Regions from separate parts of the Xanthomonas sp. NCPPB 1067 genome, predicted to be linked through region 1. Evidence: predicted binding sites of a transcription regulator. Region 1 holds the regulator's gene; each other region holds the start of a gene.
The links. Region 1 encodes HrcA, which represses chaperone genes, less so after heat shock. Its sites were predicted from a motif close to TTNGCACTCNNNNNNNNNGAGTGCNAA; they were not measured.
Positions count from the first base shown of each region.

Region 2: the regulator HrcA is predicted to act here: its motif matches at 2,111-2,137, upstream of rpoH (RNA polymerase sigma factor RpoH).
Region 3: the regulator HrcA is predicted to act here: its motif matches at 1,795-1,821, upstream of LL962_RS14970 (co-chaperone GroES).

Region 1 covers NZ_JAJGQG010000027.1:733-4,535, forward strand. Annotated here, with positions in the region: gene recN (DNA repair protein RecN) at 1-1,258, opposite strand, end outside; gene hrcA (heat-inducible transcriptional repressor HrcA) at 1,397-2,428, shown strand; gene grpE (nucleotide exchange factor GrpE) at 2,527-3,045, shown strand; gene dnaK (molecular chaperone DnaK) at 3,186-3,803, shown strand, end outside.
Region 2 covers NZ_JAJGQG010000002.1:64,811-68,613, forward strand. Annotated here, with positions in the region: gene ftsX (permease-like cell division protein FtsX) at 1-378, shown strand, start outside; gene LL962_RS01990 (response regulator) at 387-1,229, shown strand; gene ung (uracil-DNA glycosylase) at 1,226-1,951, shown strand; gene rpoH (RNA polymerase sigma factor RpoH) at 2,148-3,023, shown strand; gene LL962_RS02005 (trimeric intracellular cation channel family protein) at 3,135-3,749, opposite strand; gene LL962_RS02010 (NAD(P)/FAD-dependent oxidoreductase) at 3,802-3,803, opposite strand, start outside.
Region 3 covers NZ_JAJGQG010000020.1:62,660-66,462, reverse strand. Annotated here, with positions in the region: gene groL (chaperonin GroEL) at 1-1,321, opposite strand, end outside; gene LL962_RS14970 (co-chaperone GroES) at 1,457-1,744, opposite strand; gene LL962_RS14965 (endonuclease) at 2,164-3,803, shown strand, end outside.

The DNA.
Region 1 (3,803 bases):
CATTGGCGGCGACCAGGAATTCGACGCGCTCGGCGCCGTTGGGATCCGGGCGCAGGCTGTCATGGGGTTGTAGCTGGATCAGGAACTGCCCGCCGCCCATGCCCAGCTCGCCGATCAGCGCGGTCGTGGCCGCCGACAAGGCGTCGGCGGCATCGGCGCGGCCGGCACTCAGGACGGCGGCGGCGCTGCGCCAGGCCTCGGTGGCGGTGGCGATGTGCTTGTCCAACTGCTGCAGGCGCTCGTCGGCGCCGCGCAGGCTCTCGACCTCGGCGCTCAGATGGTCGCGGTGCGCGGCCAGCGCATCCGGGGCCACGCGGTGCTTGCGGGCCAGGTCGTGCAGGCGGCCGAGACGCCGTTCCATGGCCTCGAACTGGGCCGGGTCGGCGTCCAGGTCGTCGCGCACGCGGTCCAGCAGGGCCAGCGCTTCTTCGATCTGGATGACGGCGCTGTCCAGCAGCGCGTCCACCTCGCCCAGGCGCGGTTCGTGCTCGGCCACGCGCGCCAGATCGTGGCGGCTGTCCTGCAGCAAGCCCAGGGCCGAGGCCCCGTCGTCACCGTTGAGCTGCCGGGCCACGCTGTCGCAGGCGCCGATCAAGGCCGTGGCATGCGCCTGGCGGCGGTGGTTGATGTCCAGTGCCGCGATCGCCGCCGGATCCAGGTCTTCACGTTCCAGTTCGGCCAGCTGGTGCTCCAGAAAGCCGATGCGGTCGGAAACATCGCCTTGCGCCGCCAGTGCGTCGCGTTCGTCCAGCAGCGCCTGCCAGCGCTGGCTGGCCTGGCGCACCTGTTCGCGCTGCGCGCTGTTGCGGGCATAGGCATCGAGCAGGGCGAGCTGGCTGTGGCGGGCCATCAGGGCCTGGTGCTCGTGCTGGCCGTGGATCTCCACCAGCCGCGCCGCGAGCTCGGCCAGTTGCGAGGAGGTGACCGGGCGGCCGTTGATCCAGGCGCGCGAGCCGCCGTCGGCACGGATGATCCGGCGCAGCTGGCACTGGGCATCGTCGTCGAGCTCGTTGTCGGCCAGCCAGCGCAGCCCGGGATGCTCGGCCGGCAACTGGAATTCGGCCGACAGCTCGGCGCGATCGGCGCCATGGCGCACCACGCCGCTGTCGGCGCGCAGGCCGGACAGGAAGCCCAGCGCGTCCACCATCAGCGACTTGCCGGCGCCGGTCTCGCCCGACACCACGGTCATGCCCGGCCCGAATTCCAGTTCGGTGGCGCGGACGACGGCGAAATCCTTGATCGAGAGATGTCTGAGCATGGGGATGGGCGTGAATGCGTTAGGGAAGCTTAGGGCAGGAGGGCGCGGGCAGGGAGTCGGGCGCTTGCCATCCCTGGGGCCAGACATTATCTATGCCCAGTCTCACCGGATGATCCCATGCGCGCGTCCCAGTCCCCAATGCTCGACCCCCGCGCCCGGCAGTTGCTGCGCACGCTGATTGCGCGCTACATCCGCGACGGCGAGCCGGTGGGGTCCAAGACGCTGGCCCGGCATGCCGGGCTGGACGTGAGCCCGGCCACCATCCGGAATATTTTGGCCGATCTGGAAGACGTGGGCCTGCTCAGTTCCCCGCATACCTCCGCCGGGCGTGTGCCCACCGCGCATGGCTACCGGGTGTTCGTGGACAGCCTGGTGCAGATGCAGCCACCGGGCGAAGACGAAGTGCGCCGCCTGCGCGCGGAGCTGGCCAGCGGCAACGGGACCCAGTCGCTGCTCGGCAGCGCCTCGCAGATGCTGTCGGCGATGAGCCACTTCGTCGGCGTGGTCAGCGCGCCGCGGCGCGAGCAGTTCGCGTTCCGGCACATCGATTTCGTGCCGCTGGATGCGCGGAGGGTACTGGCGATCCTGGTGTTCGCCGACAACGAGGTGCAGAACCGGGTGATCGAGCCGCGCCGGGCCTACGAGCCGGCCGAGCTGGAACGGGTGGCCAACTATCTCAACGCACAGTTCGCCGGGCGCGCGCTGGCGGACATCCGCGCCAGCCTGCTGCGCGAGCTGCGCACGGCCAAGAACGAGATGGAGCAACTGCTGGCGCACAGCGTGGACCTGGCCAGCGAAGCCCTGGTGCCCGCTGCCGGCGAGGACATGGTGATGGCCGGTCAGACCCGGCTGATGGGGGTGCAGGACCTGTCGGATCTGGACCGCCTGCGCGAGCTGTTCGAGGCCTTCGCCAGCAAGCGCGAGATCCTGCAGCTGCTCGAACGCACCATCCAGGCGCCGGGCGTGCGCATCTTCATCGGCGAGGAAACCGGCATGGTCTCGCTGGAAGACGTCTCTCTGGTCACCGCGCCGTATGCGGCCGGCGGGCAGGTACTGGGCGTGCTGGGGGTGATCGGCCCCAAACGCATGGCCTACGACCGGGTGATCCCGCTGGTGCAGACCGCCGCCCAGGTGCTGGGTGCGGCGATGGAGCCGCCCGGCGCGCGATAACCGATGGCGATCGGTGCGATCGCTTGCTTGAAACGCGCGCCGGCGCCCACATACGGGGTGACGTTGGGGCGGGCGTTCCGCTTGCCCGGGAACTGCACATGACTCAAGACCACCCCGAATTCGACTCCGAAGACCTGTCCCAGAACCCGCCCGAGACCGATCCGCTCAAGGCCGAGATCGAGTCGTTGCGAAGCGAGATCGCCCTGGTCAAGGCCGACGCCCTGCGCGAACGCGCGGATCTGGAAAACCAGCGCAAGCGCATTGCGCGTGATGTGGAAAACGCCCGCAAGTTCGCCAACGAGAAGCTGCTCGGCGAATTGCTGCCGGTGTTCGACAGCCTGGATGCAGGGCTGACCGCCGCCGGCAGCCAACCCAGCCCGCTGCGCGACGGTCTGGACATGACCTACAAGCAATTGCTCAAGGTCGCCGCCGACAACGGCCTGACCCTGCTCGACCCGGTCGGCCAGCCGTTCAATCCGGACCAGCACCAGGCGATCAGCCAGGGCGAGGCCGAGGGCATCGCGCCGGGCCATATCGTGCAGGTCTTCCAGAAGGGCTATCTGCTCAACGATCGCCTGCTGCGTCCGGCCCTGGTGGTCGTGGCCAAGCACGACTGACCGCAGCGCCGGCTGAACTGCCAGGCGCACGGATGAAACACAGATGCGCACAGGTGGCTTGAACACCTGCGCGCCACCCCCACATCTCAGCCAGACCCGGCGTCGCCGGACACAGCTAAAGACTCATCAGGAGCGTATCCATGGGCAAGATCATTGGTATTGACCTCGGCACCACGAACTCGTGCGTGGCGATCATGGACGGCGGCAAGGCCCGCGTCATCGAAAATTCCGAGGGCGACCGCACCACGCCTTCGATCGTCGCCTACACCAAGGACGGCGAAGTGCTGGTCGGTGCCTCGGCCAAGCGCCAGGCGGTGACCAACCCGAAGAACACCTTCTACGCGGTGAAGCGCCTGATCGGCCGCAAGTTCACCGACGGCGAAGTGCAGAAGGACATCTCCCACGTGCCGTACGGCATCCTGGCGCACGACAACGGCGACGCCTGGGTGCAGACCAGCGATGCCAAGCGCATGGCGCCGCAGGAGATCTCCGCGCGCGTGCTTGAGAAGATGAAGAAGACCGCCGAGGACTTCCTGGGCGAGAAGGTCACCGAAGCGGTGATCACGGTGCCGGCGTACTTCAACGACAGCCAGCGCCAGGCCACCAAGGACGCCGGCCGCATCGCCGGTCTGGACGTCAAGCGCATCATCAACGAGCCGACCGCTGCGGCCCTGGCCTATGGCCTGGACAAGAATGGCGGCGACCGCAAGATCGCCGTGTACGACCTGGGCGGCGGCACCTTCGACGTGTCGATCATC
Region 2 (3,803 bases), on a different contig from region 1:
GCCCTGCTCGGCATCGGCGCAGTGCTGGTGGTCGGCAATACCGTGCGGCTGGACATCCAGTCGCGGCGGGAGGAGATCGGTGTGCTGCAACTGCTGGGTGCCAGCGACGGCTTCATCCGGCGCCCGTTCCTGTATCTGGGCGCGTGGTATGGGCTGGGAGCCGGGGCGGTCGCGCTCGCTCTGATTGCGGTATCGGGCCTGGCCTTGCGGACGCCGTTGGCGGCATTGGCCGATAGCTACGGCAGTTCCTTTACCCTGCATGGGCTGGATCTGTTGCATTCTGCGATGGTGCTGGTCGGCACCCTGGTGCTGGGTTGGCTGGGCGCCTGGCTCGTCACCGGCCATTTCCTTCGCCAGACCCGTCCTACCGAGACCTGAGGCCTGCCATGCATCCACCAGATCTCAAACACCTGATCAGCGACGCACCGCGCGTGATGGTGGTCGATGGCTCGAAGCTGGTGCGCAAGTTGATCGCCGACGTCCTCACCCGCGACCTGCCGAACGTGCAGGTGGTCGGCTGCGCCAGCATCGCCGAGGCGCGGCAGGCGCTGGAAGCCGGCGCCATGGATCTGGTCACCACCTCGCTGTCCCTGCCCGATGGCGATGGCCTGGCGCTGGCGCGCAGCGTGCGCGAGGCGGCCGGCCAGGCCTACGTGCCGGTGATCGTGGTCTCCGGCGATGCGCAGCAGCATCTGGTCGAACGGCGTTTCACCGAATACGTCACCGACTATTTCGACAAGGCGCTGGGCCACGAAGCCCTGGCCACCTTCATCCGCGGCTACGTCCAGCCCGAACCGGTGGTCGGCGCCACCGTGCTGTACATCGAAGACAGCCGCGTGGTGGCCGAGGCGACCAAACGCATGCTCGAACGCCAGAGCCTCAAGGTGGTGCACGTGCTCACCGCCGAGGATGCGTTCGCGCTGCTCACCGCCGAATCGCTGGGCCGCACCGAGCGCCGCATCGACGTGGTGCTGACCGACGTGACCCTGAAAGGCGAGCTCAACGGGCGCGATGTGGTCGAACGCATCCGCATCGACTTCGCCTACGGCAAGCGCCGCCTGCCGGTGCTGGTGATGACCGGCGACACCAACCCGCGCAACCAGTCCGAACTGCTGCGCGCCGGTGCCAACGATCTGGTGCAGAAACCCATCGAAGAGCGCCTGCTGGTGACCAAGGTGCTGTTCCAGCTGCGGCTGGCGCGCCTGGAAGACCAGGCCGTCATGCTATGACCGAAGGGGAGGGGCGCATCCAGTTGGAACCGTCGTGGAAGGCCAGGGTGGGCGACTGGCTGCTGCGTCCGGACATGCAGGAGCTGTCGGCCTTCCTGCGCCAGCGCAAGGCGGCCGGCGCGCGGGTGTTCCCGCCCGGTCCGCAGATCTTCGCCGCCTTCGACGCCACCCCGTTCGAGCAGGTCAAGGTGGTGATCCTGGGCCAGGATCCGTATCACGGCGAAGGCCAGGCGCATGGGCTGTGCTTCTCGGTGCTGCCCGGCGTGCCGGTGCCGCCGTCGCTGCTGAACATCTATAAAGAGATCCACGACGACCTGGGCATCGCGCGGCCGGATCACGGCTACCTGATGCCATGGGCGCGCCAGGGCGTGCTGTTGCTCAATGCGGTGCTGACGGTCGAGCAGGGCCGGGCGGGCGCGCACCAGAACAAGGGCTGGGAAGGCTTCACCGACCATGTGGTGGAGACCCTCAACCGCGAGCGCGAGGGGCTGGTGTTCCTGCTCTGGGGCAGCTACGCGCAGTCCAAGGGCAAGGTCATCGACCAGGCACGGCATCGGGTGTTCAAGGCGCCGCACCCGTCGCCACTGTCGGCGCATCGCGGCTTTCTGGGGTGCAAGCATTTCTCCAGGGCCAACGAACACCTGCAGCGCCGCGGGCTAGGCCCGATCGACTGGTCGTTGCCGCCGCGCGACGCCCTGGACACAAGGTCGGCCGCTGGCTGAACGACAGGCGCGCAGGCGCGGTGCACCGCGCAGTTGTCACGGCCTGCAAAGGGTGGCGGTGGTACGGTAGGACCAGATTCAAGAGGCCCTGGATGGAACGCAGCCAGGAGCCAAAGTCCGAACATCCCATAAATGGAACGCTGGGAACTCTTTCTGTACCCGGCAGTCCAATAGTTCGACTGCTAAGATGGTGCCTATGAACCAGATTACCTCGACTGCCCTTGTGGCAAACAATCTCCCGATTCCCAGTGCGCTCGGTTCGCTGGACGCCTACATCGGTGCCGTGCACCAGATCCCGGTGCTGTCGGTCGATGAGGAACAGGATCTGGCTCGCCGCTTCCGCGACGAGCTCGATCTGGACGCCGCGCGCGAACTGGTCCATTCCCACCTGCGCTTCGTGGTACATGTGGCCCGCGGCTACAACGGCTACGGCCTGCCGCTGGGCGACCTGATCCAGGAAGGCAATATCGGCCTGATGAAGGCGGTCAAGCGCTTCGACCCGGACATGGGCGTACGCCTGGTCAGCTTCGCGGTGCACTGGATCCGTGCCGAAATGCACGAGTTCATCCTGAAGAACTGGCGCATCGTCAAGGTCGCCACGACCAAGGCGCAGCGCAAGCTGTTCTTCAATCTGCGCAAGTCCAAGACCCGCCTGGGCTGGCTCAATGCGTCGGAAGTGACTGCTGTCGCCAAGGACTTGAACGTTTCCGAGCGTGAAGTGATGGAGATGGAGTCGCGCCTGTCCGGTCGCGATATCGGCTTCGATGCGTCGTCCGACGAGGATGACGATCACGGCCCGCCGTCGCCGGTGAGCTACCTTGTCGCCAACGAGGAAGATCCCTCGCAGGCCTACGAGCGTCACGACAGCGAAGACAATCAGCTGCAGTTGCTGCGCGAAGGCATGGCAGGGCTGGATACGCGCTCGCGCGATATCGTCAAGCGCCGCTGGCTGGATTCGGAATCCAAGGTGACGCTGCAGGAATTGGCCGACGAGTATGGCGTGTCGGCCGAGCGTATCCGCCAGATCGAGGCGAACGCGCTGAAGAAGATGAAGGCACTGTTCGTTGCCTGATCCCATCGACATGCGGTGAACCTTGCACGAACGGCCCGGGCGATCCGGGCCGTTCTGCATTGGGATGCTTCGCACGTAGGTGCTGCAGGCCTTGCGGCGTTGGCCGGCGTCTCACTCGGGCAGGCGCGCCACCGGCAGATGCCAGCCATAGCGGATGGCCATGAAACGCAGGCCGAAGCAGACGCCGGCGCCGGTGGCCAGCGACCAGGCCTGTGGCAGGTCCAGCACCTGTCCGATCGCTACCAGCCCGCCACCGGCCAGCGCCGCGACGGCGTAGAGTTCGGCCTGCAACACCACTGGCGTGCGCGCCACCAGCAGATCGCGCGCGATGCCGCCGCCGATGCCGCTCAGCATGCCCAGCAAGGTCGCGCTGAGCGGACTGAGGTGGTAATCCAGCGCCTTGCTGGTGCCGTAGACCGCAAACAGCGCCAATCCCGCCGCATCGAAGATCTGCACCGGATTGCGCAGGCGCTCGACGGCCGCGTGCCAGTAGAAACCGGCAACGCCGGCCAGACAGGCGATGAGCAGGTATTGCGGCTGCACCAGGGCAGCCGGCGGCGTGGCGCCGATCAGCACATCGCGCACGATCCCGCCGGACACCGCCGCCGCGCACGACAGCACCAGTACGCCGAACAGATCCAGGCGATTGCGCACCGCCACTGTGGCGCCGCTCAGGGCGAACACGAAGGTGCCAAGCAGATCCAGCAGGAACAGGACAGTCGCCACGATCAGGCCGTCGAATCAGGCCGCACAGCATCGCGTACGGCGCGCACCGCTGTC
Region 3 (3,803 bases), on a different contig from region 1:
GGATGCCGTGGGTCTGGTCTTCGTTGGCGCCCTTGAGCTCGCCCACGGCCACCAGCGCACGCACCAGGGCCACGCCGCCGCCCGGGACCACGCCTTCTTCGACGGCTGCACGGGTGGCGTGCAGGGCGTCTTCGACGCGAGCCTTCTTTTCCTTCATTTCGATTTCGGTCGAGGCGCCGACCTTGATCACTGCAACGCCACCGGCCAGCTTGGCCACGCGCTCCTGCAGCTTCTCACGGTCGTAATCGGAGGAGGTGTCCTCGATCTGGGTCTTGATCTGGCCCACGCGCGATTCGATCGCCGCGGTGTCGCCGGCGCCATCGATGATGGTGGTGTTTTCCTTGGAGACCTGCACCTTCTTGGCGCGGCCCAGGTCCTTGATGGTCGCCTTTTCCAGCGCCAGGCCCACTTCCTCGGAGATCACGGTGCCGCCGGTCAGCACGGCCATGTCTTCCAGCATCGCCTTGCGACGGTCGCCGAAGCCCGGTGCCTTGACGGCCACGACCTTGACGATGCCACGGATGGTGTTGACCACCAGGGTCGCCAGCGCTTCGCCTTCGACTTCTTCAGCCACGATCAGCAGCGGCTTGCCGGCCTTGGCCACGCCTTCCAGCACGGGCAGCAGGTCACGCACGTTGGAGATCTTCTTGTCGTGCAGCAGAATGAACGGGTCGTCCAGGTCGGCCGACTGGCTCTGCTGGTTGTTGATGAAGTACGGGGAGAGGTAGCCGCGATCGAATTGCATGCCCTCGACCACGTCCAGCTCGTTTTCCAGGCCCGAGCCTTCTTCGACGGTGATCACGCCTTCCTTGCCGACCTTCTGCATCGCTTCGGCAATGATGTTGCCGATCGACTCGTCCGAGTTGGCCGAGATGGTGCCGACCTGGGCAATCGCCTTGTCGTCGGTGGTGGGCTTGGAGATGTTCTTCAGCTCGACAACCGCAGCCTTCACGGCCTGGTCGATACCGCGCTTGAGGTCCATCGGATTCATGCCGGCGGCCACGGCCTTGGCACCTTCGCGGATCAGGGCCTGGGCCAGCACGGTGGCGGTGGTGGTGCCGTCGCCAGCGTTGTCGTTGGTCTTGGAAGCGACTTCCTTGACCATCTGCGCGCCCATGTTCTCGAACTTGTCGGCCAGTTCGATTTCCTTGGCGACGGAGACGCCGTCCTTGGTGATGGTCGGGGCGCCGAAGCTCTTCTCGAGCACGACGTTGCGGCCCTTCGGGCCCAAGGTGGCCTTCACGGCGTTGGCAAGCACGTTGACGCCACGCACCATGCGGGTACGTGCGTCTTCACCGAAACGAATGTCTTTGGCAGCCATTGGTTGTTACTCCGGGATTTGAGATTGGGGATTGGGGATTGGCTGGAGCGGAATCCGGAGGAGAGGCGGATTGGTGCGGCAAGCCGCGGTGACCAATCCCGAATCTCGACTCCCGAATCCCGCCGGCAACGGCTATCAGCCGATGACGGCCAGGATGTCGTCTTCGCGCAGCACCTTGTACTCGACGCCTTCGGCCTTGTAGCTGCTGCCGGCGTACTGGCCGTAGATGACCTTGTCGCCGACCTTGACCGCCGGGGCGCGCAGGCTGCCGTTGTCCAGCGGCTTGCCGGCGCCAACGGCGACCACTTCACCCTTGGTGGACTTTTCCTTGGCGGAGTCCGGAATCACGATGCCGCCGGCGGAAACTTCGTCGGCTTCGATCGGCTTGACTACAACGCGGTCGTGAAGCGGCTTGATGCTCATTGAGAAAGACCCTCTTAAGTGTTTGATTGGTCTGGAAATTGTCGGCGATGTTAGCACTCGCATATGACGACTGCCAACACAACGCACGGAAAAACCCGACAGAACGGGTGCGGGCCAGAGATTGTGCTGCGCAGGCGGCTTTCAAGGGCCCGAAAGCAAAATTTTTTCGCCTGCCGATGGGGCGGGCCCGGTCTGGCCGCCATCGGCACGCACCGACACGGCTAGGAGGCGAGCAGGCAGAGGCGAGCGAGGACGACAGGCATCGGTGCCGGGTCCGCAGACCAGTGCGTGGGCATGCAATGCACAGCGCACACCTGCCCTGGCGTGCAGCCCATGTTCTGAAATGGAACCAGGGTCCACCTATTGTCATACGCAGGCTCTACAGTCGGCAGCGCATTCCCGATCACAAGGAGCTGTCGATGAGGTTGCCGCTGCGTTCTCTCCCGTTGGCCTGCGCTGCCGTGCTGGCCATTCCCACCGCCCATGCCGCGGTGTTCATCAACGAACTGCATTACGACGACGCGGGCGCCTCCGGCGACAGCGGCGAAGGCGTGGAAGTGGTGGCCACCGCCGGCGAGTCGCTGAGCGGCTACCGCATCCAGCTCTACAACGGCAGCAATCCAGGCGCCGCGACGGTGTACGCCACGACCGCGGTACCGGCCGGCAGCCTGGTGAGTTGCGGCAGTCAGGTCCGTATCGCGGCGGTGAGCTACCCCAGCAACGGCGTGCAGAACGGCCCCAACGACGGCGTGGCGCTGGTCGATCCCAGCGGGCGGCTGGTGCAGTTCCTTAGCTATGAAGGCGCCATCACCGGCAGCGGCGGTGCGGCGGCCGGGGTCGCGAGCCAGAACCTGCCGGTCAGCGAGAGCAATGCCAGCGCGGTGGGCAGTTCCCTGCAGCTCACCGGCACCGGCAGCAGCGCGGCCAACTTCAGCTGGGCCGGCTCGGCGGCGCAGACCTTCGGCGCCTGCAACCGCGGCCAGACCTTCACCGGCAGCGGCGGTGGCGGTACCAGCGGCGCCCCGACGATCACCAGCACCACCCCGACCCAGGGCGCGACCGGCTTCCCGGCGGCCGGCGATCTGGCGGTGGGCTTCAGCGAGGCGGTCACCCTGAGCAGCGGCGCCTTCGCGCTCAGCTGCGCCAGCTCCGGCAACGTGGCACTGACATACCCGACCAGCGGCACCCGCTTCACCCTGTCCACCAACACCGCCCTGGTCGGCGGCGAACGCTGCACCCTGGCCATCACCGCCAGCGCCATCCGCGACGCCAGCGGCCTGAACCCGGCGGCCAACCAGTCCATCGCCTTCACCGTGGCCACCGCCAGCGGCGGCGGTAGCGGCTACTACGCGCGGGTGAACACCGCCAGCGCCAGCCAGCTGCGCTGCTCGCTGCATGCCACCATCAAGGGCCATACGGTCTACCCGTACAGCGGTACCGGCACCAGCACCTGGACCATCCTCGAAATGGCCGACGAGGATCCCAACAACAACGGCCGCATCCTGGATGCCTACCGCAATCGCAGCTATGCCAAGGGCAGCGACCGCGCCGGCACCGGCAGCGGGCTCACCTACAACCGCGAACACACCTGGCCCAACTCGCTGGGCTTCGGCAGCGCCACCGGCGACCGTGGCCTGCCGTACGCGCCCTACACCGACACCCACATGCTGTATCTGACCGACACCGCCTTCAATGCCGACCGCGGCAACAAGCCCTATGCCACCTGCACCAGCAGCTGCGGCGAGCGGGTGACCGAGGTCAACGACGGGAGTGGCGGCGGCAGCGGGCGCTACCCGGGCAATTCCAACTGGGTACGGACGCCCGACGGCAATGGCGGCACCTTCGAGGTGTGGGGCCGGCGCAAGGGCGACATGGCGCGCGCGGTGATGTACATGGCGATCCGCTACGAAGGTGGCACCGATGCAGCCACCGGGCAGTCCGAGCCGGACCTGGAGCTCACCGACGACCGCAGCCGGATCGTGCAGACCTCGGCCTCGCCCGCCTACATGGGCCTGCTGTCCACGCTGTTGGCCTGGCACCAGGCCGACCCACCGGACGA